DNA from 4 places in the Mesorhizobium sp. M1338 genome. Region 1 is predicted to be linked to each of the others. Evidence: predicted binding sites of a transcription regulator. Region 1 holds the regulator's gene; each other region holds the start of a gene.

Region 1 (7,772 bases):
ACGGTGAACATGGTGGTGGGGAAGCCCAGCGCCTTCAGCGTGATGCCGGAATAGAAATCGACGTTCGGGTAGAGCTTCTTCTCGATGAAATAGGGATCGGTCAGCGCGATCTTTTCCAGTTCCATGGCGATGTCGAGCAGCGGATCGTCCTTGATGCCGAGCTCGCCCAGAACCTCGTGCGCCGTCTTCTGCATGATCTTGGCGCGCGGATCGTAGTTCTTGTAGACGCGGTGGCCGAAGCCCATCAGCCGGAACGGGTCGTTCTTGTCCTTGGCGCGGGCGATGAACTCCGGGATGTGGTCGACATGGCCGATCTCGCCCAGCATGTTGAGCGCCGCTTCATTGGCGCCGCCATGCGCCGGCCCCCACAGGCAAGCGATGCCGGCGGCGATGCAGGCGAACGGGTTGGCACCCGAAGAGCCGGCGAGACGAACGGTCGAGGTCGAGGCGTTCTGCTCGTGATCGGCGTGCAGGATGAAGATGCGCTCCATGGCGCGCGCCAGCACCGGGTTGATCTTGTACTCCTCGCACGGCACGGCAAAGCACATGTGCAGGAAGTTGGCGGCGAAATTCAGCTCATTCTTCGGGTAAATAAAGGGCTGGCCGATGTGGTATTTGTAGGCCATGGCCGCGATCGTCGGCATCTTGGCAATCAGCCGCATCGACGCCACCATGCGCTGGTACGGGTCGGAGATGTCGGTGGAATCGTGATAGAAGGCCGACAGCGCGCCGACCACGCCGCACATCACCGCCATCGGGTGCGCGTCGCGGCGGAAGCCGGTGAAGAAGCGCGACATCTGTTCGTGCACCATGGTGTGGCGCGTCACGCGGTAGTCGAAATCGTCCTTCTGCGCCTTGGTCGGCAATTCACCGTAGAGCAGGAGGTAGCAGACCTCGAGGAAGTCGCCGTGTTCGGCCAACTGGTCGATCGGATAGCCGCGGTGAAGCAGGATGCCGGCATCGCCATCGATGAAGGTGATTTCGGATTCGCAGCTTGCGGTCGAGGTGAAGCCGGGATCGTAGGTGAAGGCCCCGGTGGTGGTGTAGAGCGAAGCGATGTCGATGACATCAGGCCCGACAGAGCCGCTTCGCACCTTGAATTCATGGGTCTTGCCGGCGAATGCAAGGGTTGCCGTGGCCTCCTGGCTCTTGCCGCCCAAGTCCAGCTTTTTCGCAGCGTCGGTCATTGCAAACTCCTTCTTGTTTCCTCATGCCGGCAAAGGCAAAATTCTGCAGTGCGACACGTTGAGATCACCGCAATGCGCGTATTCGCCACCGCATTTCAGGAGGTGCGTGCCAGATTGGGCCAAGGCCTAATGTTGCACTGCGAAACCCGCCTTTCAATGCCAATCTTCTTGGGCCAGTTTGCTCCTAATCGATTTGATCTGCTATGCGCGCCAGGCTTTCCTCGCGGCCGAGCACGGCAAGCACATCGAACACGCCCGGCGAGGTGCTCTTGCCGGTCAAAGCGGCGCGCAAAGGCTGGGCCACGGCGCCGAGCTTGTGGCCGCCGGCCACTGCTACCTCGCGGATCACGGCCTCCGCCGAGGCGGCCGTCCAGTCGCTTGTAAGCCCGTTCAAAGCTTCGTGAGCGCCGCGCAGGATCTTGCGGGCATCGTCATTGAGCAAAAGGGCCGCCTTGTCGTCGATCGGCAGCGGCCGCGTGGCAAACAGGAAGGCCGCGCCATCGACGAGTTCGACCAGCGTCTTGGCGCGCTCCTTCAGACCCGGTAACGCGGCCAGCAGCTGCGCCTTGTTGCTGTCGTTCAGGCGCGCGGCCATCGCCGGGCCGCCTTCGAGATAGGGCAGGGTGGCGATGAAGATATCGAGCAGTTCGGCGTCGCTCATGCGGCGCATATGCGCGCCGTTGATCGCCTCCAGCTTGGCGAAGTCAAAGCGAGCCGCGCTTTTGTTGACATCACCGATGTCGAACCAGGAGATCATATCCTTGATCGACATGATCTCGTCGTCGCCATGGCTCCAGCCGAGGCGCGCCAAGTAGTTCAGCAACGCCTCCGGCAGATAACCCATGGCACGATAGGCTTCGACGCCGAGCGCGCCGTGCCGCTTCGACAGCTTGGCGCCGTCGGCGCCGTGGATCAGCGGAATATGCGACATCGAGGGCACGGCCCAGCCCATGGCGTTGTAGATCACGGTCTGGCGCGCGGCGTTGGTCAGATGATCGTCGCCGCGGATGATATGGGTGACGCCCATGTCATGATCGTCGACGACGACGGCATGCATGTAGGTCGGATTGCCGTCCGAACGCAGGATGATGAAATCGTCGAGATCCTTGTTGGGAAAGCGCACCTCGCCCTGGACGCGGTCGTGCACCACCGTCTCGCCCTCGGTCGGCGCCTTGATGCGAATGGCGCCCTTGGCGCCCGCGGGCGCCTCTGAGGGGTCACGGTCACGCCAGCGGCCATCATAGCGGGGCGGCAGACCCTTGGCTCTGGCGGCCTCGCGCATCGCCTCCAGTTCGGTCGGCGTGGCATAGCAATAATAGGCCTTGCCCATGCGCACGAGTTCCTCGGCCACCTCACGGTGGCGCGGCGCACGCTCGAACTGCGACACCGGCTCGCCGTCCCAGCTGAGGCCAAGCCAGGAAAGCCCGTCGAGAATGGCAGCGGTCGCGGCATCGTTGGAGCGCTCGCGATCGGTGTCCTCGATGCGCAGCAGCATCGTGCCGCCGGTGTGCCTTGCATACAGCCAGTTGAACAGCGCCGTGCGCGCGCCGCCTATATGCAGGTAGCCGGTGGGCGAGGGGGCAAAACGGGTGACGACCTTGTCGGACATGAAACTCTCGGAAACCATCTGAAGCGGGGTGCGGCTGCGCGGACTTTCGCGCGCCCGGCGTTCATGTAGCATAGGGTGTCGAGGGCGCAAGGGGCAGACCCGATGGCTGGACGAGGCTGGGGCTCGGATCAGGGCGAGGACGCTGTCATTGGCGTCAGCGAACGGTCCCTGTTTGCAGCGCCGCTGCCGGCTTCATTGCCGCCGCCATCGCCCCTCGTGCCGGATCCCGGCAAGGCGCCGTTGCAAACGGATGCCCCCGCCCCGGTTCCAGCTGCCGAAGCCAGCAGGATCGTGCGCGTGCGCCGGCAAATCGGCCGGATTTCGCTGCCGCGCCTGCGCCATGGCGTGACCATGGCGGCGGGCCTGGAACTCGACCGAGGCGTGGCCTTCCTGCTGGTGCCGGTCTGCCTGGCGAGCGGGGCGATCGGCTATTTTTCGCTGGCGGCGGAACCTGGCTTCGCAAAGCCTGTCGCAGTTGTCATCTTGGCGGGGCTGTTTGCGCTGGTCTCGCGTTCCTGGCCGAAAACCCATCTGTGCTTCATGGCGGCACTTTTGTGCGCGTTCGGCCTGCTCACCGCAAAGGTCGAGACATGGCGGGCGGGAACGCAGATGCTGGGCTCGGAAATCTCGACGCAAGTGACCGGCCGCGTCGTTTCGCTCGACCGGATGGAGAGCGGTCGTATCCGGCTGACCATCGACGTCACATCGACCGCAAGGCCGAAACTGCGCTATGCGCCGGAGCGGGTGCGACTTTCGGCGCGAAAGATCCCGGCGGACGTGATCGCCGGCTCCCTGATCACTGGATATGCCAAGCTGTTGCCGCCGACCGGGCCTGTGCGGCCGGACAGCTACGACTTCTCCTTCGACAGCTATTTCGCCGGCATCGGCGGCAGCGGGTTCTTTCTCGGCAATCCAAAACTTATCGTCACCGATGACGGGCGACATGCCGCTATCGGACCGCCTTTCCTCGGGGATAGAAAAAGCCCGTGAAGCGATTGCCGACCACATCAGGGGCAGCGTCGGTGGCGCCGAGGGCGAGATCGCGGCGGCGCTGATCGTCGGCGTGCGCGCCGGCATTCCCGATGACATCAACGAAGCTATGCGGCGTACCGGCATCTACCACATCATCTCCATTTCCGGACTGCATATGGCGCTCGTCGCCGGCACCATCATGGGGTTGCTGCGCGGCGCCTTCGCCTTGTTTCCGGACTTTTCCGCGCGTCGTCCGGTCAAGAAATACGCCGCCGTCGCGGCACTGTTCTCGATCGCCGCCTATCTCATCATCTCAGGCATCGTCGTCGCCGCCGAGCGCAGCTTCATCATGCTGGCGGTGATGCTGATTGCCGTGCTGTTCGATCGGGCGGCACTCACCATGCGCAATCTAGCAATTTCGGCGATCGCCGTCATCGTGGTGTCGCCGCATGAAGTGGTCGGCCCGAGTTTTCAGATGTCCTTCGCCGCAACCGCGGCGCTGGTCGGCGCCTATGCCGGCTGGTCGGAGCATCGTGCGGGAAAGACGAGACCACCGCCGCCAAAGCGGTCGCTGCCTGGTTTCCTGACGCGAAAATTCCTGCTGGCGGCAGGCGGCCTTTCCATGACTTCCATCATCGCCGGCGGCGCCACTGCGCTGTTTGCCATCTGGCATTTTCAGCGTGTGTCGCCGCTCAGCCTGTTCGCCAATCTGGCGATCATGCCGATCGTATCACTGGTCGTCATGCCTTTCGCCGTCCTCAGCGCACTGGCGATGCCATTCGGCGCCGACGGCCCCTTTCTTTATGTAATGGGCAAAGGCCTGACGGCGATGATCGCGATGTCCGGATGGATTTCCGAGCGTTCGCCAGTCGACGCAATCGGCTTGATTTCGCAGCAGTCTGTCCTTCTGGTGGCGATTGCCCTTGTCATCGCGACGATGGCGACGACATGGCTGCGGCTGGCAGCTCTTCCTTTCGCGCTTGCCGGCCTGCTGACGGTCTCGGACACGCGCGCACCCGACGTGCTGATCTCGGAGGACGCAAGGCTGGTTGCGTTGCCGATCGGCGGCGGCGAACTCGCGGTCAGCCGGGCCAGGCCGAACGAATTCACCGTCGACAACTGGAAGCGTGCGCTGACATCCGAAAGCATCATCGTGCCGGAGGTGTTCGACGAAGGCGACGGTCAATTCGACGTCGCTGATGCGGCTGAAATGCCGCCGGGAGCACCGTTCTATTGCACTTCAGGCGTTTGCGTCGCCAGGCATCCGTCCGGCGCGTTCATTGCCTATGTCGAGGACCGAAAAGACACCTGGAAAGCCTGTGGTTTCGCCGACCTGATCGTCATCAATGACGCGACGGCCTATGACGCCTGTCACAACCCGCTGGTTCTCGTTATCACCAAACGGCAACTGGCCCGCAAAGGCAGTGCTGCCGTCTTCTTCGATCGCCAATCGGCGACCGCGCCGGCGACAATCAGCTTCGCCGTGGACAGGCCATATCGGCCCTGGCACGCGCAACGCAAGTTTTCACGCGAGGCGAGGGGACTGCCGCCCTTCAAGAGACCCGAGAAGCCAGTCGTTGAACCGCAGCTGCCTTAGTAGCGGCGGATCAGGCCAACGAGCTTGCCCTGCACCTTGACCCTGTCTGGCCCGAAAATACGGGTTTCATAGGCCGGATTGGCGGCTTCGAGAGCAATCGAGGCGCCCTTGCGGCGGAACCGCTTCAGCGTCGCTTCCTCTTCATCCACCAGCGCCACGATGATCTCGCCAGGGCTCGCCGTATCGGCATTGCGGATGATGACGGTGTCGCCGTCGAAGATGCCGGCCTCGATCATCGAGTCGCCCTTGACCTCCAGCGCATAGTGCTCGCCGCCCATGATCATGTCTGGCGGCACCGAGATCGAATGCGTCTGGTGCTGGATGGCATCGATCGGCACACCGGCGGCGATGCGCCCCATCACGGGGATCGACACGGCGGCGACCACGTCGTCGTCATTGCCTGCTGAAGACATCCGCGAAGACGCTGGCCTGATCTGCCGGCCAAGGCCGCCCTGGCCGAGACTGGCCTGACCAAGACTGCCCTGGATGACGCTTGGAGAGAACTTCTTTGCCGCGTTGAGGCCGGGTGCGATCGAGTCCGGCAGCCGCAGCACTTCCAGCGCGCGTGCCCGGTTGGGCAGCCGGCGAATGAAGCCGCGCTCTTCCAGTGCCGTGATCAAACGATGAATCCCGGATTTGGAGGCAAGGTCGAGCGCCTCCTTCATCTCGTCGAAGGATGGCGGAATGCCGCTTTCCTTCAGGCGTTCATGGATGAACATCAGCAGTTCGTGTTGCTTGCGCGTCAGCATGGCGGCCCCCAGGGTACCTGAAACCAGAATCGGAAAAACAAACCCAGAACAAACACTATCTGTTCCAGTTGTGTTCCGCAACTGTTTAAAGTTTAATGAATTTATTAAGGGGGTCGAAATTATTGGCGCTCGCCAGCGGGCCTCGTCGACGGCTGTATGCCGTCACAATGCGCTTGCCGGCATTGAAATTGTTATGGTTAATGGGCTGTGGCCCACCCTTGGCTCAAGCCTGGCATGAGCTGCCCATGGATCCGCGACGGGCGCATTTCCAGCTTTCCGGGCGTTCGTTTGCCGTGAACGAAACGAAGCCAAAATGCCAACCTTGGTTAATCTATTGCAGCCTGCGCTGGCTACCAGCGGCGAACGCATTCGCGAGCCGAAAAATTCGTCCTCCGTCATCCGACCTGGGGGCAAGACGCGACGACAGATCGTCGGGACGGCCGCGTCAGGTTACGGCCTCCTTGACGGCGAAACGCTGGTCCTTCCATGCACTCGTGCGCAGAATGTCTTCCAGCACCTCGACCGCCAGCCACACGTCCTTGTAGCCGACATAGAGCGGCGTAAATCCGAAACGGATGGTTGACGGCGCGCGGAAGTCACCGATCACGCCGCGCTCGATCAGCGCCCGCATGATTTGATAGCCATGATCGTGAAGGAACGACACCTGGCTGCCGCGCCTGGTCGCGTCGCGAGTGCTCTCCAGCGTGAGACCATAGGCGCCGCACTTCGCTTCGACGAGCTGGATGAACAGTTCGGTCAGCGCGACGCTCTTCTTTCGCAATGCCGCCATGTCGACGTCGTTCCAGATGGCAAGCGCGCCTTTGAGCGCCCGCATCGACAGGACCGGCTGCGTGCCGCACAGAAAGCGGCGGATACCGGTGCCGGCAACATAACCCCGTTCGAAGGCAAAGGGCCGTGCATGCCCCCACCAGCCGCTGAGTGGCTGGCTGATCTCGCCGTGGTGGCGCTGGGCGGCATAGATGAAGGCTGGCGCGCCCGGACCGCCGTTGAGGTACTTGTAGGTGCAGCCGACAGCGAAATCAGCATTTGCATGATCGAGCTCGACCGGCAGAGCGCCCGCGGTGTGGCAGAGATCCCAAACGATCAGCGCTCCGGCCGCATGAGCCTTGCGCGTCAGCGCCGTCATGTCGCGCAGTTCACCGGATTTGTAATTGACGTGGTTGACCAGCACCACCGCGACGCTTTCGTCGATCAGCTCTTCGATGGTTGGCGCGTCGACGCCCGCGAGGCGCAGCAAGGCGCCATCCCGGGTCGAGGCCACGCCTTCGGCGATGTACAGGTCGGTGGGAAAACTGTCACCCTCGGCGACGATGGCCAACCGGCCGGGCCGCATCTCCATCGCCGCATGCAACACCTTGTAGATGTTGGTCGACGTCGTGTCGCAGACGACGGTCTGGCCGGCCGCGGCTCCGATCAGACGTCCAAGCTGATCGCCGAGTTCGATCGGCATCTCGAACCATCCGGCTGTATTCCAGGCCCGGATGAGATCCTGGGCCCATTCCTGGGCCGCCGCTTGCTGCAGCTCGCCGAAAACGGCATGTGATGCCGCCCCAAGTGAATTGCCGTCGAGATAGATCACCCCCTCCGGCAAAATGTAACGATCGCGCATGGCACGCAGCGGATCCGTGGCATCCATC
Region 2 (7,772 bases), on a different contig from region 1:
GGCCTTCCGCCCGCCCGTTGAACTTCGACCAGCCTGATCGCGCCTGTCCCGCAGGCGACAGTCAGCCGGTCATCGAGAATTCCTCCCGACTCGCCCAAATCTTCCGAAAGCGACAGGCCTTGCGGTAGCGTCGAGCGAAGCAGTTTCAGCCGTTCCGGGCGGCCGCCAATTCCTATCTCCGACCAGGCGCCGGGAAAGGGCGACAGGCCACGAATATGATTGTGGACCTCGCTCGCCGAGCGAGTCCAGTCCACGCGCGTCTCGGATTTATCGATTTTCTTGGCGTAGGTCACCCCATCCACAGCTTGTGGGGTAAATGTCAGGGTGTTCCTTTCCAGTCGCGCTAGCGCTTCCACCATCAGGGCTGCGCCGACACTCATCAACCGATCATGCAGATCGCCGGCAGTCATATCGGGTTCGATGGTACATTTTTCAACCATTCCGACCGGGCCAGTGTCCAGGCCCCCTTCCATGCGCATCACCATCATGCCGCTTTCCAAGTCACCGGCCATGATGGCGCGCTGGATCGGCGCGGCGCCGCGCCAGCGCGGCAGAAGCGAGGCATGGCCGTTGATGCAGCCAAGCCGGGTTGCGTCCAGAATCGCCTTCGGCAGCAGCAAGCCATAGGCGACGACCACGGCGACATCGGCGTGCAAGGCACGGAAGGCGGCCTGCTCGGCCTCGCTCTTGAGCGATGTGGGCGTGCGCGTCTCGATGCCCAGCCGCTCCGCCTCGCGCTGCACCGGCGACGGCGTCAGTTCCAGTCCGCGCCGTCCGGCGGCGCGCGGCGGTTGCGTATAGACGGCGGCGACATCGTGACCGGCCTCGGCAATGGCGTGCAGCGTCGGCACCGAAAACTCGGGCGTGCCCATGAAGATGACGCGAAGGGGCATTTTTCTTTCGATATCCTGTCTTCTGCTCGCGCCGTGAGCCGGCTCAGGCACCCGCTTCAAACGGGTTTATGATCTTCAGGTCAAGGCCGTCAAAGTCGCGGGCGACCAAGTTCGCTTTTCCTTTCCGCTTCGATTTTGTCCATGATCTCGGCGTATTCATCGCCAATTGCGCTTTCAGCGACGAAAGCCGAGCGAATTGTGTGCCGCCAGTTCGATTTCGCGTTTCAAAGGCTCGGGAATGTCTCTGATCAGGAAGTCGGCCATCGGCATCTCCATTTGGTGCTGTGCCGCCGACATCAGGCCTGGAGTGGACTCCAGCCCTATCCCACCAGCTTGCCCGGCGCCTTGTCCCTGGCGAGCTTCTTGAATTTCTTCACCACCATGTCGCGCTTCAGCTTCGAGATGTGGTCGATGAACAAGACACCATTGAGGTGGTCGATCTCGTGCTGCAGGCAGGTCGCCATCAGGCCCTCTGCCTCCAACTCCTGCAATTTGCCGTCGCGATCGAGATATTTGACTCGCACGGCGGACGGGCGTTCGACCTCGGCATAATAATCGGGGATCGACAGGCAGCCTTCCTCGTAGACGGACCGCGCATCGGCGCTCTCCAGGATTTCCGGGTTGATGAAGACGTGCGGCGCCGGCTCTTCGTCTTCCTTGGCGAGATCGATCACCAGCATGCGCAGCGGCTCGCCGATCTGGATTGCGGCCAGCCCGATGCCGGGGGCGTCATACATGGTCGCCAACATATCGTCGGCCAATTTGCGCAAAGGTGCGTCGACGCGCTCCACCGGCTTGGAAACCTGGCGCAGGATGGGGTCGGGAAGGATGATGAGCGGCTTGATCGGCATGGCGTTCCACCTAAGACCTCCAGCGAAAAGCGTCAACCGCCGGGCTTGAGGCTCGTTCACGTTTTGATCTGTGTCAGCCGTGCGAATCATCTATGCTGTCCACATGAATGATCTGACCACCATCCTTTCAGAACCTGTCGCCCGGCTTGGCGCCACCACGATCACGCTCGGCCATGCGCTGGCCTTCGGCGCCTTTCTGTTCCTCAGCCTGTTCGTGGCGCTCGTCATCGCGCTATGGCGATCGGCCAAGGCGCGCGCCGTCGCCGCGGCCGAAGCCGCCGACCATGCCCGCGATGCCGAAACAAGGATGGCCGGCATTCTGCAATCGCAGGCCGAGATGCAGGGCCGCATGGGCGCCATCGCCGAAGTGTTCGGGGCACGGCAGGCGGAATTGACGCAGTCGATCGGCCAGCGTCTCGATGCCATGACCGGCCGCCTCGGCCAGACCATGACCGAGCAGACCAAATCGACGCATGAAAGCCTGGCCAAATTGCAGGAGCGGCTGGCGATCATCGATGTCGCGCAAGGTAACATCCAGTCGCTCGCCGGCCAGGTCGTGCAGTTGCAGGCGATCCTCTCCAACAAGCAGACGCGCGGCGCCTTCGGCCAGTCGCGCATGGAGGCGATCGTCGCCGACGGCCTGCCGCATGGCGCCTATGAATTCCAGGCGACGCTGTCGAACGGCAGCCGGCCCGACTGTCTGGTGAAGATGCCGAACGGCGCCCCGTCGCTTGCCATCGACGCGAAGTTTCCGCTGGAAGCCTGGAATGCCATCCGCGCCGCAGACGGCGCCGACTTGCAGAAGGTCGCCTCGCAGGCCTTCCGCCGCGACATCGAGATCCATGTCCGCGATATATCGGAAAAATACCTGATCCAGGGCGAGACCCAGGACACCGCCTTCATGTTCGTGCCGTCGGAATCGGTGTTCGCCGAGATCCACGAGAATTTCGAGGCGATCGTCCACAAGGCGCATCGCGCCCGTGTCGTCATCGTCTCGCCGTCGCTGCTGATGCTGTCGATCCAGGTCATTCAGGCGATCCTCAAGGACGCCCGCATGCGCGAACAGGCGCACCTGATCCAGGGCGAGGTCATCCGGCTGATGGAGGACGTTGCGCGTGTCGACGAGCGTGTGCGCAAGCTGCAGGTCCATTTCGGCCAGTCGGCCAAGGATATCGACGACATCCTGGTTTCGACGTCGAAGGTCACCAAGCGCGGCCAGAAGATCGAGGCGCTGGAATTCGGGGCGCAACCCGACGGCGATGCCGCCGCGGACGCAGCGTCACGGGCTCCCGCTGCGAAGGTCGACGCGGGCCCCCGCGTCGCCGATTCGAAAACCGGACAGCTCAGACTAAGGGTCGTCGAAGGCGACGACTGAGCGACGGCGCCGGATCCGCCCCTACTGCTCTTCCGTGGTCGTCATACCCGGGAATTCCGGCAGCCAGGGCAGCGCCGAGCGATGCCAGCTCTGCCTTCTCGGGACCAACTGTTCACGTTGCCGCGCCGTGCCGACCCGGATGCCATAAACCTTCGGCCCGTCGCCAACCGATGTGGCGTAGAGATGCGAGCCGCACTCGCCGCAAAAGCCCTGCGCGCGCTTGGCGCCGCTCGATCCTGTCTTGATATAGACCTTTGGCGCACCCTTGGTGATCCGGTACTGGCCTTCCGGCGCGCCCACGGTCACGCGAAAAGCCGTTCCGGTCAGTTGCTGGCAATCGATGCAGTGGCAGATTCCGGTGTTCTCCGGGTCGACCTCCGCCTCGTAGGTGATGGCGCCACAATGGCAGCCGCCGTCGATTTTCATCGTCGTTCCTCCAAAGTCTCTTTGATCTTAGCAAGGCAAGACCGTGAGGCAATGGCGCGGCGCTAGTCCAGCGCCGGATCGGACGCGGTCTCGATCAGCTTGCTCCGCTTTTCCCATGTGCCGGTGGTCTGCGGCTTGACGAATAGCCGCGTGATCTCCGGCATCTCCTTTTTCAGCCGCGCCTCCAGGCGCTCGACGCAAGCTTCGATCTCCGGCGCCGTCAGATGATCCTCGAACTCGATACTCAGGCCGGCAACGATCTCCGCCGGCCCCATATGGACGGTCAGGACGCCGTTCGCCTGCCGCACCGCCGGATCCTGCTGGGCGATCGCCAGCACCTGTCTCTGCACTTCGGGCGACGCCGGCTCGCCGATCAGCAGGCCCTTGCTTTCGCGGGCCAGGAAAATCGCCGTCGCGCCAAGGATCAGCCCAATACCGATCGAGGCGGCGCCGTCGAGTTCCGGCTTCTTCAGCAGTTCGGCCGCCAGGATGCCGGCAAAGGCGACGATCAGGCCGAGCAGGGCGGCACTGTCCTCGAACAGCACGGTATAGACGCTCGGATCCTTGCTCGATTGCACTGCCCGCAGCCAGCCCTGCTCGCCCTTCTGCTTGCGGAACTCCTTTAGCGCCACCAGCCATGAGCTGCCTTCGAACAGGAAAGAGAGGCCCAGGACGATATAGTTCACCTTGACGTTGGCGACCGGTTCCGGCGCCATGATGTGGATCACGCCCTCGTAGAACGAGACCCCGGCGCCCACGGCAAAGACGAGAAGTGCGACGATGAAGCTCCAGAAATAGAGTTCGCGCCCGTGACCGAGCGGATGCGTGCGGTCAGCCGGACGGGCGGCGCGATGCATGCCGTAGAGCAGCAAGCCGCCATTGCCGGTATCGACCATCGAATGCACGCCTTCCGACAGCATCGCCGAGCTGCCGGTGAAGAAGGCGGCGGCAAACTTGGTCAACGCGATGGCGAGATTGCCGGCCAGCGCCGCGTAGATCACCCTTTTTGAGCCGCCATGCCCAGCCATGGTGTGTGTCCCGTTAGATAAGCACCCAGCCTAACGGCCAGACGGCAGAAGCTCCACAGGCATCACAACGCACGAACCGCGGGCTCATTCAAGGCTGGCGTCCGTCAAAGACATTGCTGGTTAGAGATTGGCTGGCGGAAGACGGGGCTAGTCGACGATCTCTTCGGTCCACACCTTGAAGGCGGCGAGCGTGCCCGGCCCGAAAATATGGGTCAGCGGCACGTCGGCGGCGTCACGGCCGGAGGCGATCAGGATGCGGCCGATGCGCGGCGCATTGTTGCGCGGGTCGAAGACATGCCAGCGGCCGCCCAGATAAACCTCCATCCAGGCGCAAAAATCCATGCTCGCCCATGGCTTCGGCATGCCGATGTCGCTGATGTAGCCGGTGCAATAGCGCGTCGGGATGTTGAGTGCCCGGCAGAAGGTGACGGCAAGATGGGCGTAGTCGCGGCACACGCCGCTCTGTTCGCGATAGGCCTCCGCGGCGGTGCGTGTCGGCCGCGCGTTGCCGTAGTTGAAGACGATATGATTGTGGACGAAGTCGCAGACCGCCTGGACGCGTGGAATGCCAAGCGGCGTATGCCCAAACAGTCGCCATGCCTCGCTCGCCAGAAGGTCGCTCTCGCAAAACCGGCTGGGCAGCAGAAACAGCAGTGTGTCCGCCGGCAGGTCGCGCACCTCGTGCTGCCAGGCCATCAGGTCGCCCATCTCGAAGGTGCCGGGATCGCGGATCACGGCATCGGTGCCGAAGGTGAAACGCCCGGGCGGCGCAACGAACCGGTTGCACCAGTTGCCGAAACTGTCGCGGTAGCTCTCTATCGGCACCGGCGGTTTGGAGATCAGGAAATCCGGCCGCTCGAGATCGGAGGCACGCGAATAGTGGACATTCAGCATTGCGATGAGCGGCGTTTCCTGAGGAAAGTCGAAGCTCATCTCGCAGCCGATGTGGATTCGCATTGTCGTCCTGACGGCCTGCCTGACGATCACCCGGCGACGGCACGGGTTGATGCTGCAGTGCGAAAATGACCATGGCACGGACCGCCAGGGTTTACGAGCAAATTAGAGCAATTCCAGGAAAAGTGTGAAGCGGTTTTCCCGGGAAAACGCATAGCGTTTTCCCTTGGGAATTGCGTCAAAACAAAGAGTTAGAGCTATTCACCGTTTCCAGGAAACGGTGAATAGTTCTAGAAACCGGTTGAAAGCGATCCGCTGACGGTGACGGCAGTCGCTAACCCCTTGCAGTCGGGCGGTTCTCTTGTTTCACTTCGCTTCCCGCAATCGGAGGAACGAATCATGGCTAAAGGTGCGATGAAGGCAGGCAAGGAAGCCCGCAAGCCGAAGAAGGACGCCAAGAAGCCCGCCCCGGCTCCGGCCCTCAAGGCGCCGCCGGTGAAAGCGATGAAGCTCAAGGACAAGTAGGTCCGGCCAATTCGCTTCGGAATGGGATTTGCGACCGGCAACGGTGTGCCGGTCGTCGTTGATCGAGCGCCCGAAATTCTTATTTTGGCATGGCGGGGACGACCTCGCGCCTTCCCCGAAATCCGGTCGGGACGACCCGTCATTGGTCATCGGACTCCGAAAGATACTTTTCGGTCCGATGCCATGATGGAGCGTTGTCGATGTCTTGGATTTTTCTCTTTCTTGCCGGCCTGTTCGAGATCGGCTGGGCAATCGGCCTCAAATACACCGATGGCTTCTCGAAGCTGGTGCCGACCGTGCTGACCGTTGCCTCGATGATCGTCAGCCTCACGCTGCTCGGCCTGGCGCTGAAGGCACTGCCCGTCGGCACCGCCTATGCGGTATGGACCGGCATCGGCACCGTCGGCACGGCACTGCTCGGCATCTGGCTGCTCGGCGAGCCGGCCACCGCGATCAGGCTGGCCTGCATCGCGCTCATTGTCTGCGGCATCATGGGATTGAAGTTCGCCGCCTGACCATAGCGGCGGACAAGCACGTTCAGGGCCGCTGCGAGGCGACCCTGACCTTGAATTTGATGCTTGCCGCGAGGCTAGCGGGCGGAGAAGCCCGGAGGCGTCCTGCCGGTGCGCTGCTTGCGCGCCGCGTAGCGTGCGTCGCGCTTGGCCTTGCGTTCGGCTTCGTCGGCCAGAAAACGCGCGATGCGCTCGTTCTCTTCGGATTCCCGAATCTTGGCCTCGGCCTGCGCAGCTTCCTCGGCGGCGATACGTGCCGCCTCGGCAGCTGCCTCGCGCTCGGCCTTCTCGACCGCTTCGCGTGCCAGCTTTTCCTGCTTCAGCCGTGCCTTTTCAGCCTCGCGGATTTCGCGGGCCTCGAGGATCGCCTTGCGTTCGGCCTGCCGCGCCAGCACCGCGGGATCATCCGCCGCCGGCTTTGCCTTGAAGCGCTCGAGGAGCGCCTTCTTTGCCTCGTTTGCGGCGTTACGCCGCTCGAAAACGTCTTTTTCCCTGTAGATAGCCAAGTCCACTTCCCTGAAGTCAATTCGCGACGCTTACATACGCGCGAAAACCGAGAGTTCAAGCGCCAAAACGGCATGGCAGCCATGAAATTGTTGGCTGTTGCAGCCGGGAGACGCCTTTTCGGCCGAAACCGACATGCACTGTTCACCGTCCGCCCCTCTGGCGGCGAGGCCGGTCGGTCGCTACGTCTAGCGCCAAAACCCAACATCAGGATGACATTTAATGGAACTCGGTCTCTACACCTTCGCCGACGTCAGCCCGCACCCGGGCCCTGGCGCCATCGGTCCGCATGAGCGGCTGCGCAACCTGATCGAGGAGGTCGAACTGGCCGATCAGGTCGGTCTCGACGTCTTTGGCCTTGGCGAGCATCACCGGCCCGATTATGCCGCCTCCGCGCCGGTCGTGGCCCTGGCCGCGGCCGCCGAGCGCTCGAAGCGCATCAAGCTGACCAGCGCCGTCACCGTCCTGTCTTCCGATGATCCGGTGCGCGTCTTCCAACAGTTCGCCACGCTCGACCTTCTGTCGGGCGGCCGCGCCGAGATCATGGCCGGGCGCGGCTCGTTCATCGAATCCTTCCCGTTGTTCGGCTACAACCTCGAGGACTATGACGAGCTGTTCGCCGAAAAGCTCGACCTCCTGCTTGCCATCCGCGATAGCGTGACGGTGACCTGGTCCGGTAATCTGCGCGCACCGATCAACGATCGCGGCGTTTATCCGAGGCCTTTCCAGGACAGGCTGCCAGTCTGGATCGCCATTGGTGGCAC
Region 3 (7,772 bases), on a different contig from region 1:
CCGTGCAGATCACATCCGTCACGTGCCAGCCGGGGCCGGATGCAAGCGTATGCATTGTCGCTGTCATGGCCGAAATATAGCAATTTTTCCCAAGCCCAGAACCCTGTCACCGCCTACCCTTCCCGGTCTCCTGACAAGAAGAGAGCTGAACCATGTTCGACCAATCCTCCTTTGCCGAAGCCTTGCACAGTTCCGGACCAACAGAAGGGCTTGCCGAAAAACTGAGCCTTTACGGCCGATTCGTCGGCGCCTGGATGTTCGATGCCTCGCGCCATCTCGAGGACGGCACGGTGCTGACCGGGCGTGGCGAGGTGCATTTCGGCTGGGTGCTGGAAGGCCGGGCGATCCAGGACGTCTGGATCCTGCCCGCGCGTGATGCCGGCCCCTCGCCCTCGCTCGGCACCTGGACCTTCTACGGCACCACACTGCGTGTCTATGATCCCGGCGCGGATGCCTGGCACATCTTCTGGAGTGATCCGCGCAACCAGTATTTCAGCCGCCAGCTCGGCCACGCCGAGGGCGACGCGATCGTGCAAGTGGACGCCGACGGCACCGGATCCTCGGTTCGCTGGAGTTTTTCTCGCATTACCGAAAATTCCTTCCGCTGGCTCGGCGAGCGCTCGCACGACAATGGCGCGACATGGCGGCTCGAAGTCGAGTTCCTGGCACGGCGGGTGGTTCGATGATCGAGGAATGCAGCCGCTCGAAAGCCTCGCGAACCTTCGCGCCCATGCTTTCAAAAGTTGAATGCCCGAAACTGTTCCCACCGACCGGGCTTTGCTCTACCAATGCCATGGTACGGGCCCTGCCCGGCGGGAGGGGTCAGAGATGCCGAGCTTCGACAGCCTGTTCAACGCCTTCGTCACCATTCTCGTGACCATCGATCCGCCCGGGCTGGCGCCGCTGTTCCTCGCCGTGACACGAGGCATGAACCGCGACGAGCGCCAGCAGGTGTCGGTCCGCGCCTCGATCATCGGCTTCCTGGTGATGGCGCTGTTTGCGGTTGCCGGCGCCTCGATCCTGTCGGTGTTCGGCATCACGCTGCCTGCCTTCCGCGTCGCCGGCGGCTTCCTGCTGTTCTTCATCGCCTTCGAAATGGTGTTCGAACGCCGGCAGGACCGCAAGGAGAAGATCGGCGACGTCGCCATCACCAAGGACATGATCCACAACATCGCTGCCTTCCCGCTGGCGATCCCGCTGATCGCCGGGCCCGGCGCGATTTCGGCGACGGTGCTGCTCTCCGGTTCCTTTCAGGGATTTGCCGCGCAGGCGGCCCTGGTCGGCATCATCTTCGTCTGCCTCGCCATCACCTATCTGGTGTTCGTGCTGTCGGAACGCATCGACCGCATCCTCGGCCAGACCGGGCGCTCGATCCTGACCCGGCTGCTCGGCGTTATCCTGGCGGCACTGGCCGTGCAGTTCGTCGCCGACGGCATCAAGGCGCTGATGGCGGGGTGAACGGCAGTTCCTACTGCCTACTGCCTACTGCCTACTGCCTACTGCCTACTGCCTACTTCACCGCCGTATCGATCACTTCGAAGTCGTGAGTGATCGCAGCGGTCTTGGCCAGCATCGCCGAAGCCGAGCAATATTTTTCGATCGAAAGGTCGATCGCCCGCCTGACCTTGTCGCTGGACAGCGCCCGGCCCTTGACCACGAAATGCATGTGAATGCGCGTGAACACCCTGGGCTCTGTTTCGGCCCGGTCGGCGTCGAGCTCGACCACGCAATCCTCGACCGCTTCGCGGCCCTTTTCTAGAATATGGACGACATCATAGGCCGAACAGCCGCCGGTCCCGATCAGCACCAGTTCCATCGGGCTCGGGCCTGGCGTCTTGCCTGCCGGTCCGGGCGCGGTTCCGAACACGACCTTGTGGCCACTGCCGGACTCACCGACGAAGGTGCGCTCCTCGACCCACTTTACGCGTGCTTTCACCTGACATTTCCTTCCAATTTTTCGGTCATCCGCCTCTAAAACCGAAGAGGATCACGGCCCGGCTCGCGCGACGCCAAAGACGACGTCGTGCACGACCCTGCCCGGCAACAGCGTGAAGATGCCGGCGCCGGCCAATGCAAAGACATACAGCGCGATCATCGCCTTGCGATCCTGGCGATGCAGTGATTGTGAGCATGCCACAGCGGCACGGTGACCAGCACCAGGATCGACAGGAAATGGATCGGACTGAGGGGCCGATGAGCCGGATCTGATGAATCCAGAAACTCGAGTCGGCGATGACCAGCATCAGCGCGGCCCACACATAGCCCGCGATGCGATGGCTCGGCGTTCCCTTCGGCAATGCCAACTGCGTTGGCCCTATCGCCAGTGCGGCGAAGGCCGCAAAGGCATGCCAGGGTATAGGAGAGGGTGCGGCAAGCAGCGGGTCCTGCGACATTGTCCCCTCTCCAGTGACTGCCCCTCAATACGATCGATTGTCCTCAGAACGGGATTTCGTCGTCCAGTTCGCGCGACGAACCGCCACCGCCGCCACTCTTGGCACCACCGCCGCCGCCGCGATTGAAGCCTTCGCTCGGGCTGGACTGGCCGAAATCGGAACCACGGCTGTTGCCACCGGCATTGCCTCCGATCTGGCCGCCCTCACCCTGTCCGCGTGCGTCGAGCATCTGCAGCTCGCCCCGGAATTTCTGCAGCACGACTTCCGTCGTGTACTTGTCGGCGCCGGTCTGGTCCTGCCATTTGCGCGTCTGCAGCTGGCCCTCGACATAGACCTTCATGCCCTTCTTCAGATACTGCTCCGCCACCTTGGCGATGCCCTCATTGAAGATGACGACGTTGTGCCACTCGGTTTTTTCCTTGCGCTCGCCGGAATTCTTGTCGCGCCAGCTTTCCGACGTCGCGATGCGGATGTTGACGACCGGCTCGCCCGAGTTCAGGCGGCGGATTTCAGGGTCCGCACCGAGATTACCGACCAGAATGACCTTGTTGACGCTACCCGCCATGATATTTCTCCGCTCATCCAAAACCAATTTTTGTCGCAGCACCTTACAGGCTGCGGGCGTCGGCCGCCTGCTAAGGCTGGCTTTTCCCACAAGGTTTTTGTTCCCTTTTCGTTCTTATCCGCACTGCCGCTTATTGTCAAGGAATGGCAGCATCGCCGGAAGCCCACATATGGGTTTGAAAAGAACGCTTGCCAAATCGATAAGTATCCACTTATGCTTTTGTCATGATCGAAGCAGAGATTTTCCGGGCCCTGGCCGACCCGACGCGCCGCGCCGTCTTTGAGCGGCTCGCCGCTGGTGAAATGACGGTATCGGAATTGCGCACCGGCATGACGGTGTCGCAACCGGCGGTGTCACAGCATCTGGCGGTGCTGCGCGGCGCCGGCCTGGTGGTCGAACGACGTGCCGGCCGCAATGCTTTTTACCGCGCCGATCCGCAGGGGCTCGCCCCCTTGCTCTCCTGGATCGAACGCTACCGGACCTTCTGGCCGGAACGCATCGAAAGATTGAAGGCGGTTTTGAAGGACATGGACCAATGACGAACGTTCGATCGATGAAAGCCGACCAAAACCATCGCGAGATCTCTCCCGATGCGATCGAGTTCGAGTACGACCTTGCCGAGCCGCCGGAAAAGGTGTGGCGGGCCCTGACCGTGCCGGAGCTGCTCGCCGCATGGATGATGCCGAACGACATCAGGCCGGAGACCGGCAATCGTTTTGCCTTCGCCGGGCCGGATGCGGCGATCGAATGCGAAATCCTCGACGCCGAGCCGGAGAAGCTGCTGCGCTATTCCTGGCGGGAGCAGCCAGGCGACGCCGCGCGGCAGGATCGCCTCGACGGCCCGTTGGACAGCATTGTCACCTTCACACTTGCCCGAACCGTTTCCGGCGGCACCCATCTGCGCATCGTCCATGACGGCTTCGCCCGCAAGGCAATGCCCGCTGTCGCCATGGCGTGCGCTAGCTGCCGGCTTTCGCTCGACGCCAACGGTACACGCAAGCCGATCGCCGCAAACACGCTTCGCCGCTTGCTGCGCGCAGCCTGAACAAGGACAATGGAGAGAAGATCATGAGCGGTGTTGCCAGTCTGGTGCCGATGGTAATCGAGCAATCGAGCCGCGGCGAACGCGCCTTCGACATTTTCTCGCGGCTGCTGCGCGAGCGCATCGTCTTCATCAATGGCGAGATCAACGACGACATCTCGGCGCTGGTCTGCGCGCAGTTGCTGTCGCTGGAATCGGACAATCCCGACAAGGAGATCTCGCTCTATATCAACTCGCCGGGCGGCGTGGTGACCAGCGGCTTCGCCATCTACGACACGATGCAATACATCAGCTGCCCGGTGTCGACCGTGTGCATGGGCTTTGCCGCCTCGATGGGTTCTTTCCTGCTGATGGCGGGCACACCGGGGCGTCGTATCTCGCTGCCGAACGCCACCATCCTGCTGCATCAGCCGCTGGGCGGGTTCCAGGGCCAAGCCTCCGACATCCAGCGCCATGCCGAGCGCATCGTCCAGACGAAACGGCACATGGCCGGGCTCTATGCGCAGCATTGCGGACGCACCTATGAGGAGGTCGAACGCACGCTGGACCGCGACCACTTCATGACCGCCCGCGAGGCCCAGACCTGGGGCATCGTCGACCACGTTTTCGACACGCGAAAAAAGGCGGCATAAAGCCAGGCCCGGCTTCCTGCCGGCTTTCGAAGATTTGATGATGCCGGTCTGGTCCCGTCGCCGGCACGCCACTATAGTCCTGGGATGATCGACACTCATCCACCCAGAACATTGCACCGTGTCATCGCCGTTGTAGCGCTCGTGTGCCTTTCGAGCGGCACGGCCTTCGCCGGCGACAGCTCGGCGCAGGCGCAAAAAGGCGCCCTGCCCGGCGTGGCCGGCGACTATCGCATCGCCAAGCCGGCTCCCGAACCCGACGATGCATATCCCGGCAACGGCAACGGCCAGTTCAAGATCGGCGATACGGATGTCAGGATTTCCGGCAGCATTACCGTCGATCTCGGAGCCGGCTCAATCGGGCAGCCCCGCCACCGATAGTGGTGCCGGCGTGCTGCGCTGGCATATCGCCAACAAGACATCCGCACATAAAACGGCCCCGCCGTGCTTTGCGCAAACGGACGGGGCCTTTTTGGATCTAAAATCCAACTTCTACCGGGGGCGTACTGCCGGCACAAGATTTCGGATGCAACGCGGCGTCAGCCGACGATCCGACTGCAGTCTCTGATTTTTACGGGGTATGGCAGGTCACGGTTTGTCGGGTGGCGCAAACGCTAAACCCTGGCACTTATGCCTGCCGCCGCTCCAGTAACGACTGGAACCCTGTGGGACGATCCGGTGGCGTCATAGCTCCGCTCCTTTTTGTCCATTGCGACGTTGTCGTCCGAAGCACAAATCGCTAATGCCTGCGGCATCTCGCAGGCCGCCTCTGGGCGGCGAGACCATCGAAAGACGGCCGGCTTCGTTGACTGCCGAAGCTTGCCTCCAGGAGCCGGCGCCCGTCAAGCTTCAATAGCCGGTTACCGAAAAATGTGATCGTCGGGAGGTTACGTGCAAGTCAGTTTTTGCACAGCTTTGTCAGGAGCGTGTTCGGTCTTTGTTCTTTCTACTTGCCCGTTCACGCGAAAGACGCTTAAACGGCTTTTGTCGGGAATTGTGGCGTCTCTCGACGTGGCGGCAAAACTACCTACATAGGGGATGGCTGGGAAAACCCGCCATTCCAGGAAATTCCAGATTCTGAGGCGGCGACCGGCGATGGCCGACCATAAATATCTTTCCATTCGCGGGGCGCGCGAACACAATCTGAAGAATGTCGATCTCGACCTGCCGCGTGACAGCCTGATTGTCATGACCGGCCTGTCGGGTTCCGGCAAGTCGTCGCTTGCCTTCGACACCATCTATGCCGAAGGCCAGCGCCGCTATGTCGAAAGCCTTTCGGCCTACGCCCGGCAATTCCTCGAAATGATGCAGAAGCCTGACGTCGACCAGATCGACGGCCTGTCGCCTGCCATCTCGATCGAGCAGAAGACCACCTCGAAGAACCCGCGTTCGACGGTCGGCACCGTCACCGAGATCTACGACTATATGCGCCTGTTGTTCGCGCGCGTCGGCATCCCCTATTCGCCGGCCACCGGCCTGCCGATCGAGAGTCAGACGGTTTCGCAGATGGTCGACCGCGTGCTGGCGGTCGAGGAAGGCACGCGCCTGTTCATCCTGGCGCCGATGGTGCGCGGCCGCAAAGGCGAGTACCGCAAGGAACTGCTGGAACTGCAGAAGAAGGGCTTTCAACGCGTCAAGGTCGACGGCGTCTTCTACGAGATCGCCGACGTGCCGGCGCTGGACAAGAAGTACAAGCACGACCTCGACGTCGTCGTCGACCGCATCGTCGTGCGCGGCGATCTGGCGACGCGGCTCGCCGACTCCATCGAAACGGCGCTGAAGCTGGCCGATGGGTTGGCGGTAGCCGAATTCGCCGACAAGCCGCTCGACTCCAGCCAGACCGGCGAGGATTCGGTCAACAAGTCGAAGAACGAGACGCATGAGCGCATCCTGTTCTCGGAAAAATTTGCTTGCCCGGTCTCCGGCTTCACCATTCCGGAAATCGAACCGCGCCTGTTCTCGTTCAACAACCCGTTCGGTGCCTGCCCGACCTGCGACGGTCTCGGCAGCCAGCGCGCCATCGATGGCAATCTGATCGTGCCGGACGAAAACATCTCGCTGCGCGACGGCGCCGTCAGCCCGTGGGCTAAGTCGACCTCGCCCTATTATGCACAGACGCTGGAGGCGCTGGGCAAGGCTTATGGCTTCAAGCTCGGCGACAAGTTCAGGGATCTGACCGAAGAGGCAAAGGAAGCCATCCTGCGCGGCACCGGAGAGCGCGAGATCACCTTCCAGTATGATGACGGCCTGCGCTCCTACAAGACAACCAAGACGTTCGAAGGCGTCATCCCCAATCTCGAGCGCCGCTGGAAGGAGACCGAATCCGCCTGGATGCGCGAGGAGATCGAGCGCTTCATGTCGGCCACGCCCTGCCCGGTCTGCAAGGGCTACCGCCTGAAGCCCGAGTCGCTTGCGGTGAAGATCGCCGGCAGGCACATCGGCGAAGTCACCGAACTTTCGATCCGCAAGGCCGACCAGTGGTTCACCGACCTGCCCGCGTCGCTCAACGACAAGCAGAACGAGATCGCGGTGCGCGTGCTCAAGGAGATCCGCGAGCGGCTGCGCTTCCTCAACGATGTCGGGCTCGATTATCTGACGCTGTCGCGCAATTCGGGCACGCTGTCCGGCGGTGAGAGCCAGCGCATCCGGCTGGCGTCGCAGATCGGCTCCGGCCTCACCGGCGTGCTCTATGTGCTGGACGAGCCGTCGATCGGTCTGCATCAGCGCGACAATGCGCGCCTGCTCGATACGCTCAAGCACCTGCGCGACATCGGCAACACGGTGATCGTCGTCGAGCATGACGAGGACGCCATCCTGCATGCAGACTATGTCGTCGACATGGGCCCGGCCGCCGGCATCCACGGCGGCGAGATCATTGCCCAGGGCACGCCGCAGCAAGTCATGGCCAACCCCAATTCGATCACCGGCAAATATTTGTCGGGCGCGCTCGAAGTGGCGACGCCCGGCGTGCGCCGCGAGGCGAAGAAGAACCGGCGCCTGAAGATCGTCGGCGCGCGCGGCAACAATCTGAAGAACGTCACCGCCGAAATCCCCCTCGGCACCTTCACCGCCGTCACCGGCGTGTCGGGCGGAGGCAAGTCGACCTTCCTGATCGAGACGCTGTTCAAGGCCGCCTCGCGCCG
Region 4 (7,772 bases), on a different contig from region 1:
CCACACGGGAAACCTGCTTGCCTCGGCCAAGCGGGACATCGAGGTCTGGCGCGAGCCTAGCGATATTGTCGAGCAGTCGAGCAATGATATCTGGCGGGCGGTGTGCACGGCCACCCGTACCGCTGTCGCTGAAGCCGGCATAGCGCCGGAGGCGATCGCCGGCATCGGCTTCGACGCCACCTGTTCGCTGGTGGTGCTGGGCGAGGGCGGCGTGCCGTTGCCGGTTGGCCCGTCCGGCAATGCAGAACGCAACATCATCGTCTGGATGGACCACCGCGCGGTCGAGCAGACGCGCCGCATCAACCGCAGCAGCGAAGCGGTGCTGAATTATGTCGGCGGCGTCATCTCGCCGGAGATGGAAACGCCGAAACTCCTGTGGCTGGCCGAGAACATGCCCGCCACCTTCAACGCCGCCTGGCAGTTCTTGGACCTCGCCGACTTCCTCACCTGGCGGGCGACCGGCAGCCTTGCGCGATCTGTATGCACGGTGGCCTGCAAATGGACGTATCTGGCGCATGAGAGCCGCTGGGACGAGACTTACTTCCGCAAGATCGGCCTCGGCGCCCTTGCGGATGAGGGGTTCGCCCGCATCGGTACCGAGATCGTGCCTGCGGGTGCCGCGCTCGGCGGCGGACTGACCGCGCAGGCGGCAGTGGATCTGGGCCTTGTCCCCGGCACCGCGGTGGCGGCCGGGCTGATCGACGCGCATGCCGGCGGCGTCGGCACGGTCGGCGCGCGTGGCGAGTTCGGCAGTGTTCTGTCGCGCATGGCCTATGTCTTCGGCACCTCGGCCTGCACCATGTCCTCGACCGCCGAGCCGGCCTTCGTCGATGGGGTCTGGGGTCCGTATTTCTCGGCCATGGTGCCGGGCCTGTGGTTGAACGAGGGCGGTCAATCGGCGGCGGGTGCGGCCATCGATCATCTGGTGCGCATGCACCCGGCGGCCGGCGAAGCGACCGCCAAGGCGCAGGCCGAGGGCCTCAGCCTGAGCGCCTGGCTGTCGCTGCAAGCGCAAAGCCGCAACGGGGCCGCGGCAACGCCGGCGCTGGTCGGCGGCATCCATGTGGTGCCGGAATTCCTCGGCAACCGCGCGCCTTTCGCCGATCCGGACGCACGCGCGCTGATTGCCGGGCTCGATCTCGACACCAGCCTCGACAGCCTGGTCGCGCTCTATGTCGCCGGCGTCTGCGGGCTCGGCTACGGCGCTCGCCAGATCGTGCGAGCCGAGCATGACAAGGGCATTGCCGTCGACACCATCGTCGTCAGCGGCGGCGCCGGGCAGAGCCCGCTGGTGCGCCAGCTGCTGGCCGATACGACAGGCATGGTGGTGGTGGCATCGACCTCGCCGGAGCCGGTGCTGCTCGGCTCGGCGATACTGGGCGCGGTCGCCGCCGGAACATACAAGGATGTGGCGGCGGCCATGGCCGGCATGTCGGAACTCGGCGAGGTCTATCATCCCGACGCTACGCTGGCCGGCTGGCATGCCAAGCGCTTCGCCGCGTTCGAGCTGCTGCAGCAGGCCGGCAAGGCCATCCGAGGTTGAAGCGAGCGGCTCCTGTCGGGCTCTGTCAGGAACGTGGCGAACACCGCTTGGCTACGATGTAGGAAGCTGGCAGCTTTGCTCTGTCGTGGACGCTCCTGCGGCTTGCGACGATGGCAGGGCGACAGAACCAGGAGGCCGTATGGCAGACGAAGCGAAAGCGCCCGTGCCATTCGCATCGGATGAGGTGCCGTGGACGGAATGGTCCGATGTGCCGCGCTTCGGCGTGCGCTACCGGCATTTGTCATTGGCCGCTCTCGGCGAAAACCACCATGTCGGCGTGGCGATCGAGGAGTTGCCGGTGGGCAAGCAGACCTCGCCGGCGCATTACCATATCCTCGAGGAAGAGCATGTCTTCATTCTCGAAGGGACGCTCACCGCTTATGTCGGCGACGCCGCCTATGTCATGAAGTCCGGCGACTATATCTGCTTTCCGGCAGGTGCCGCGGCGGGGCATTGCCTCATCAACACAAGCGACGCGCCGTGCCGCTATGTCATCGTCGGCGAGCGCAACCCGAACGACGTGGTCGTCTATACCGCCTCCAACAAGGTGCTGGTGCGCGCGCTGGGCAGCCGCGCGATCTTCGATCTCTCGGCGACCCGCAACTACTGGGACGGCGAGAACACCGGCCTTGCCGCCGGCGATCCGTCGCCGTCGGATGTGACGTCCGATGTCACCAAACCCCCGGCCGCGCCGATCCCGCCGATCGCCAGCGATGCCGTCGAATGGGAGGTCGAGGGTGACGGCCCGCGGTTCGGCGGCCGGTCCAGGCATCTGACCCATGCCGCTCTGGGGCGGCCAGACTACCATGTCGGCGTGCTGATCGAGGCGCCGGCCCCCGGCATGCGCCTGGCGCCCCGGCACTACCACATGCTCGAAGAGGAGCACGCGCTGATCCTGGAAGGGCAGGTGGCGCTGCTGCTTGGCGAGGAGCGCCACGAGATGAAGGCCGGCGACTATGCCTGCTTTCCCGCCGGCCGGCCGGTTGGTCATTCCTTCCTCAACAGCGGCACCGGGCCGTGCCGCTATCTGATGATCGGCGAGCACAATCCCAATGAGGTCTGCGTCTATCCCGATTCCAACAAGATGGGGGTCGACGCCTTGCGCCGGCGCGACGGCATTTTCGACATGGCAGCGGTGCGACGGTACTGGGATGGCGAAGAGACGCAATAGCGCCCGGCTGTCTCCGGCTCACAATTCCTTCTCCGCCAGTTCCCTGAACTCGTCGGGCACCGAGCGCGCTGCTTCCAGCGCCACCGTGCCGTAGCCGACCGCCTGTTTGCCGAAGCGTTCGCGGATCTTGTCGATGGCGCGGTCGGCGTCGAAGCGTGCCAGGCCTTTCCTGGTACCGGGCCGGCGTTTCTCATCGGCGAGGCCGAGGGGCAGTTCGAGCTGCAGCTCGAAGCTTTCCTCGAGATGTGAGACCGAGATCGCGAGCAGGGAGATCAGCTTCTCGTGCGGATGGTCGGCGAGCACGCCGCGCACCAGGTCGCCGGCGATCTCGGCCAGCATGGTTGTCGCCGAGATCGGCTGGTCGAGCGTGATCGAGCGCGTGACGGCGCTGAGATCGGCAAAGCGCACGCGCACGGTCACGGTGCGGCCGGGCCTCGCCTTGGCGCGCAACCGGCTGGCGACACGGTCGGCCAGGTGCAGCAGGGTGGGCACGATGACCCGCGCCACGGCCGGCTTCTGGCCAAGCGCCGATTGCGCGCCGGCCGAGTGCGCCCGGCGCTTCGTCTCCAGCTTGCGCGGGTCGCGGTTCCACGACAGCGCGGCGAGTTTTTCGCCGGCGGCGGGACCGAGCAGCCGCGTCAGCGCGCCGCTGTGGGTCCGGGCCAGCTGGCCGACGGTCTCGACGCCGATCTCGGCCAGCCGCGCCCTGGTCGCCGGGCCGACGCCCCACATCAGCCCGACCGGCAGATCGTGCAGGAAGGCGATCTCGGTGCCGGGCTCGACGACCACCAGCCCGTCGGGCTTGGCGACCTGCGAGGCGATCTTGGCCAGGTGCTTGGTGCGCGCCACGCCGATCGAGATCGGCAGGCCGAGTTCGGCCCGCACGCGGCGGCGGATGGTCGTGGCGATCTCTTCTGGCTGCCCGAACAAATGCGTGCAGCCGGCGACATCGGCAAAGGCCTCGTCGATGGAGATGCGCTCGACCAATGGGGTGAAATCGTCGAGCACCTTGATCGCCGCGTCGCCCAGCCGCTGGTAGTGGTTGAAATTGCCGCCGACGAAGATCAGCTGCGGGCAGAGCTCGCGCGCCTTGCGTCCCGGCATGCCGCCGCGCACGCCGAAGGCGCGCGCCTCGTAGGAGGCAGCGAGCACAACACCGCCACCGACCGCGATCGGCTTGCCGCGCAGCGACGGGTCGAGCAACTGCTCGACCGAGGCGTAGAAGGCGTCGAGATCGGCATGCAGGATGGTGGCTGTCGTTTCCATCCGGCCGCATATCCAACGTTGCTGATAGACCTGAACAAATAGAGAACAAAAGGGGGTGATTTGTCAAGCGGAGAGCGGTTTGCGGAATGCCTGGTGAGGTAATCGCTCTCGGTTCGAATGCGTCGCCAAAACCGCAGCGGTAGCGCTGCCCCTCACCTGCCTGCCGGCATCCTCTCCCCGGAGAGGGGCGCTCTCATCGACGGTTTCGCCAACCACCAGCGTTGCAAAAATGGATGCCGGCGTTGCGGCCAGCCCCCTTCTCCCCGTCACTATACGGGGAGAAGTGCCCGGCAGGGCGATGAGGGGCGGCGGCCACCTTGCAGAGGAGAGTGGTGCTGTTCACGGACCGCGACTACTAGCCAACATGCTCCGCTCGCAACGCCGCCTTCATTCGTTCCAGTTCGGGCTCGCCGCCCGCCGCCAGCTCGTCGGCGATCCGCGCCAGTCTGTCGTCGGCACTACGGTGCTTGCTGCCCCATGCGCCAAGCGTGGCCAGCACGGGCAGCAGGTCGATGCCGGCCTCGGTCAGCCGATAGACAGTCTTCAGCCCATGCGTCGGGTCCTCGCTGCGGGTAAGGATGCCTTCCTGCTGCAGCGTCTGCAGCCGCTCGGCCAGCGTGCGCGACGAGATGCCTTCGTCGGACTGCAGGAATTCGCGAAAATGCTTTTTCCCGGCGAAGACCAGGTCGCGAATGATGAGCAGCGTCCAGCGGTCGCCGAGCAATTCGAGCGACAGGTTGATCGGGCAGCCGGATTTTTCACGGGTCGACATTTCTATGCTTCCATTTTTAAATCGCTTTACTATTGACATCATTTTTACCTTGGGTCAATGGTTCCGAAAGTAAACCAAAGTTCTTTCGAGCCTGACGACCGGGAGACGACAATGAAAAAGCTGATCCTGCAGATGCAGATGTCGGTCGACGGTTTTGTCGGCGCCAATGAGGACCACCGCTGGCAGCTCTGGGGGTGGGGCGACGACATCGGCTGGGACGAGGAGCTGAAGCAGGATTTCAACGCTGTCTTTTCCGGCATCGACACCATCCTGCTCAGCCGCAAGATGGCGGAGGAAGGCTATCTCAGCCATTGGGGCAAGGCAGCGAAGAAGTTTCCGCGCGACCCGTTCTATGCTTTCGCGCAACGCGTCGTCGACGCCCAGAAGGTGGTGCTGAGCGACAAGCTTGAGCAATCGGCGTGGGAGCGCACGAGGCTGGCCAGCGGCGACCTGCCGCGCGAAATCAATACGCTGAAGGCGGGCGAGGGCGGCGACATGGCCGTCTTCGGCGGCGCCGGTTTCGCCTCGGCGCTGATCGCGGCCGGGCTGCTCGACGAGTTCCAGCTGTTCATCAACCCGGCGGTGCTGGGTGCCGGACGCCGCATCTTCGACCAGGGCGGTTTCCAAAACTTGGCGCTGCTCGGCTCGAAGGCCTATGCCTGCGGCTTGGTGATCAACCGCTATGCTCCGGCGGGGTGAGGCGGCTCACGATCTTCACTTCGCATCATGAAAAATGATGCCGACCGTGTGGCGCATGCCTGAGCGCAGCCGGCTGACGCCGTGTCGCAGATTGACGCGGTAATTGCCCTTGGTTCCCTGCACCGGCCGGTTGTGGACGGCGAAGACAACGGCGTCGCCGTGGCGCAGCGGCACCACCTCGACCCGGCTCTGCATGCGCGGCCGCTGTTCGGTCAGCGCGAACTCGCCGCCGGTGAAATCCTGGCCCGGCTCGGAAAGCAGGATCGCCACCTGCAGCGGGAAGGCGAGATCGCCATAGAGGTCCTGGTGCAGGCAGTTGAAGTCGCCAGGCACATATTGCAGCAACAGCGGCGTCGGCCGCGTCTGGCCCGCGGCATGACACTGTTCGAGAAGGGCGGCATGGGTCGCGGGGTAGCGCGTGGCCTGCCCCATGCGCTCATTCCAGCGGTTGGCGACCTCGGCCAGCCTGGGATAGAGCGCGCTGCGCAGGCCGCCGAGCAAGTCCGGCAGGGGATAGCGGAAATAGCGGTACTCGCCCTTGCCGAAGCCGTGCCTGGCCATATGGATGTGGCTGCGGAAATGCTTCTCATCCGAATAGAGGCCGGCGATCCGCCGGCACTCCTGAGGCGACAGCAGCTTTTCGATCACCGCGCAGCCGAAGCCGTCGAGTTCGGCGGCAAGCGCCGGCCAGTCGTAACCGGCGACGCGTGTCTTGGCGGCTTCGACCACGGATGCGGCAACCTTGGCGTGGGCGTTCATATCGTAGCCTCCTTGTCGAGCAAAGCGCGCTTGCGTTCGACGCCCCAGCGGTAGCCGGACAGCGTGCCGTCGGCGCGGACGACGCGGTGGCAGGGAATGCCGACATAGGCGATGGTGTCGAGGGCGGCATGGACGGTCGCCGGTGCGGCTATTTGCGTTTGCATGAGCTTCATTGCCTTTACTCCCTTGTCTGTGCCTGAACTCTACAGAGACGGCTTCCCGCACTCACTCCAGTGCTTGCTTTCAAATTCAAGTCGCCAAGGTAGGTGCTCTATGGCGCCCCCCTCTGTCCTGCCGGACATCTCCCCCACGGGTGGGGAGATCGGCTGTCGCCATGACCTTCGCCAATCTCGAATGTTGCAAGAAGAGAGCCGGCGCCAGAACTGCCAATCTCCCTCCTTGTGGGGGAGATGTCCGGCAGGACAGAGGGGGGCGCCGTAGAGCGCTGACGGTGCTCATGCGACACGGGTGACAGCGAGTTCCCCCAGCAGAAACACCTCACCAGTCAACAGCCTCAGCTCGATGTCGCCTGTCGCGGTCCGGCTCCACTCGGCTCTGCCGTCATCGACAAGCGTGCCGATGGCCACCATCACCCGTGACTTCGCGTCCTGGGCGTGGCGGCTGGTCACCTCGCCGTTGCGGGTCTGGCTGTTCGCATGGCGAGACCTTGCCATCGCGCGCATCGCGGGTCCTCGTCAGGCCCGCGAAGGCCGGTATGTGGGTGTCTTCACCACGTCCGATCCGACAGCCGCCTCACGGTCGAGGAGCGCGCGCTTGCGCTCCGCGCCCCAGGCGTAGCCGGACAGGGCGCCGTCCTTGCGGATCACGCGATGGCAGGGAATGGCGATGGCGAGATTGTTGGCGGCGCAGGCGGCGGCGATGGCGCGGGTCGCCTTTGGCGTGCCGATGCGTTCTGCAATCTCGGCATAGGAGACAGTCTGGCCGACGGGGATGTCCTGCAAGGCCTGCCAGACGCGCTGCTGGAAGGCGGTGCCGCGCACGTCGAGCGGCAGGTCGAGGCCGAGTGCCGGCACTTCCACGAAACCGACGACGCGGGCGACCAGCATCTCATAGTCACGGTCGCCGCCGATCAACCGTGCCTTGGGGAAGCGGTCCTGCAGGTCGCGCACCAGCACGTCGGGATCGTCGCCGAGCAGGATCGAGGCGACGCCTTTTTGGCTCGAGGCGACCAGGAGGGTGCCGAGCGAGGATTCGCCGACGGCGAAGCGGATCTCCTCTTGGGCACCGCCGGCGCGATAGCGCGTCGGCGTCATGCCGAGCATGCCGGTCGATTTCTCGTAGAAGCGTCCGCTCGAATTGAAGCCGGCATCGTAAATCGCCGTCGTCACGCTGGCGCCGTCTTCCAGGCTCTGGCGGACCCTGGCGGCGCGGTGCGCGGCCGCATAGTCCTTCGGCGTCACCCCGGTGACGGCCTTGAAGATGCGGTGGAAGTAGCCGGTGCTGCGGCCGGCGGCATCAGCCAGTTCAGCCAGCGACGGTTCTTCCTCGCTCTGCTCGATCCCGCGGCAGGCGTCGGCGACCATCGCGGCGTTGCCGGCCTC

What was found. The regulator LexA, encoded in region 1, represses DNA repair genes until DNA is damaged. The targets are predictions, from matches to a motif close to TGTTCNNNNTGTGTTCNG.
Region 2: a site for LexA is predicted at 1,798-1,815, ahead of NKH19_RS21260 (DNA recombination protein RmuC). Genes of this name have one in related genera too.
Region 3: a site for LexA is predicted at 3,057-3,074, ahead of NKH19_RS19865 (single-stranded DNA-binding protein). Genes of this name have one in related genera too.
Region 4: a site for LexA is predicted at 4,011-4,028, ahead of dinB (DNA polymerase IV). Genes of this name have one in related genera too.

Annotation. Positions count from the first base shown of each region.
Region 1 covers NZ_JAMYLL010000043.1:1,658-9,429, forward strand. Annotated here, with positions in the region: gene gltA (citrate synthase) at 1-1,187, opposite strand, end outside; gene gltX (glutamate--tRNA ligase) at 1,372-2,796, opposite strand; partial or broken gene NKH19_RS26305 (ComEC/Rec2 family competence protein) at 2,899-5,365, shown strand; gene lexA (transcriptional repressor LexA) at 5,362-6,114, opposite strand; gene kynU (kynureninase) at 6,560-7,772, opposite strand, start outside.
Region 2 covers NZ_JAMYLL010000026.1:36,854-44,625, reverse strand. Annotated here, with positions in the region: gene fmt (methionyl-tRNA formyltransferase) at 1-893, opposite strand, end outside; gene def (peptide deformylase) at 1,214-1,744, opposite strand; gene NKH19_RS21260 (DNA recombination protein RmuC) at 1,848-3,119, shown strand; gene NKH19_RS21255 (GFA family protein) at 3,141-3,545, opposite strand; gene NKH19_RS21250 (cation diffusion facilitator family transporter) at 3,608-4,573, opposite strand; gene NKH19_RS21245 (transglutaminase-like domain-containing protein) at 4,721-5,530, opposite strand; gene NKH19_RS21240 (hypothetical protein) at 5,867-5,992, shown strand; gene sugE (quaternary ammonium compound efflux SMR transporter SugE) at 6,193-6,507, shown strand; gene NKH19_RS21230 (DUF6481 family protein) at 6,582-7,010, opposite strand; gene NKH19_RS21225 (LLM class flavin-dependent oxidoreductase) at 7,231-7,772, shown strand, end outside.
Region 3 covers NZ_JAMYLL010000023.1:8,748-16,519, reverse strand. Annotated here, with positions in the region: gene NKH19_RS19885 (helix-turn-helix transcriptional regulator) at 1-67, opposite strand, end outside; gene NKH19_RS19880 (hypothetical protein) at 153-686, shown strand; gene NKH19_RS19875 (MarC family protein) at 829-1,458, shown strand; gene NKH19_RS19870 (OsmC family protein) at 1,511-1,936, opposite strand; partial or broken gene NKH19_RS33575 (DUF2306 domain-containing protein) at 2,247-2,393, opposite strand; gene NKH19_RS19865 (single-stranded DNA-binding protein) at 2,437-2,958, opposite strand; gene NKH19_RS19860 (ArsR/SmtB family transcription factor) at 3,183-3,497, shown strand; gene NKH19_RS19855 (SRPBCC family protein) at 3,494-4,003, shown strand; gene NKH19_RS19850 (ATP-dependent Clp protease proteolytic subunit) at 4,027-4,632, shown strand; gene NKH19_RS19845 (hypothetical protein) at 4,717-5,010, shown strand; gene uvrA (excinuclease ABC subunit UvrA) at 5,725-7,772, shown strand, end outside.
Region 4 covers NZ_JAMYLL010000067.1:9,849-17,620, forward strand. Annotated here, with positions in the region: gene NKH19_RS30460 (FGGY-family carbohydrate kinase) at 1-1,543, shown strand, start outside; gene NKH19_RS30465 (cupin domain-containing protein) at 1,683-2,714, shown strand; gene dinB (DNA polymerase IV) at 2,733-3,980, opposite strand; gene NKH19_RS30475 (winged helix-turn-helix transcriptional regulator) at 4,336-4,752, opposite strand; gene NKH19_RS30480 (dihydrofolate reductase family protein) at 4,864-5,451, shown strand; gene NKH19_RS30485 (2OG-Fe(II) oxygenase) at 5,467-6,210, opposite strand; gene NKH19_RS33675 (MGMT family protein) at 6,207-6,383, opposite strand; gene NKH19_RS30495 (hypothetical protein) at 6,666-6,884, opposite strand; gene ada (bifunctional DNA-binding transcriptional regulator/O6-methylguanine-DNA methyltransferase Ada) at 6,906-7,772, opposite strand, start outside.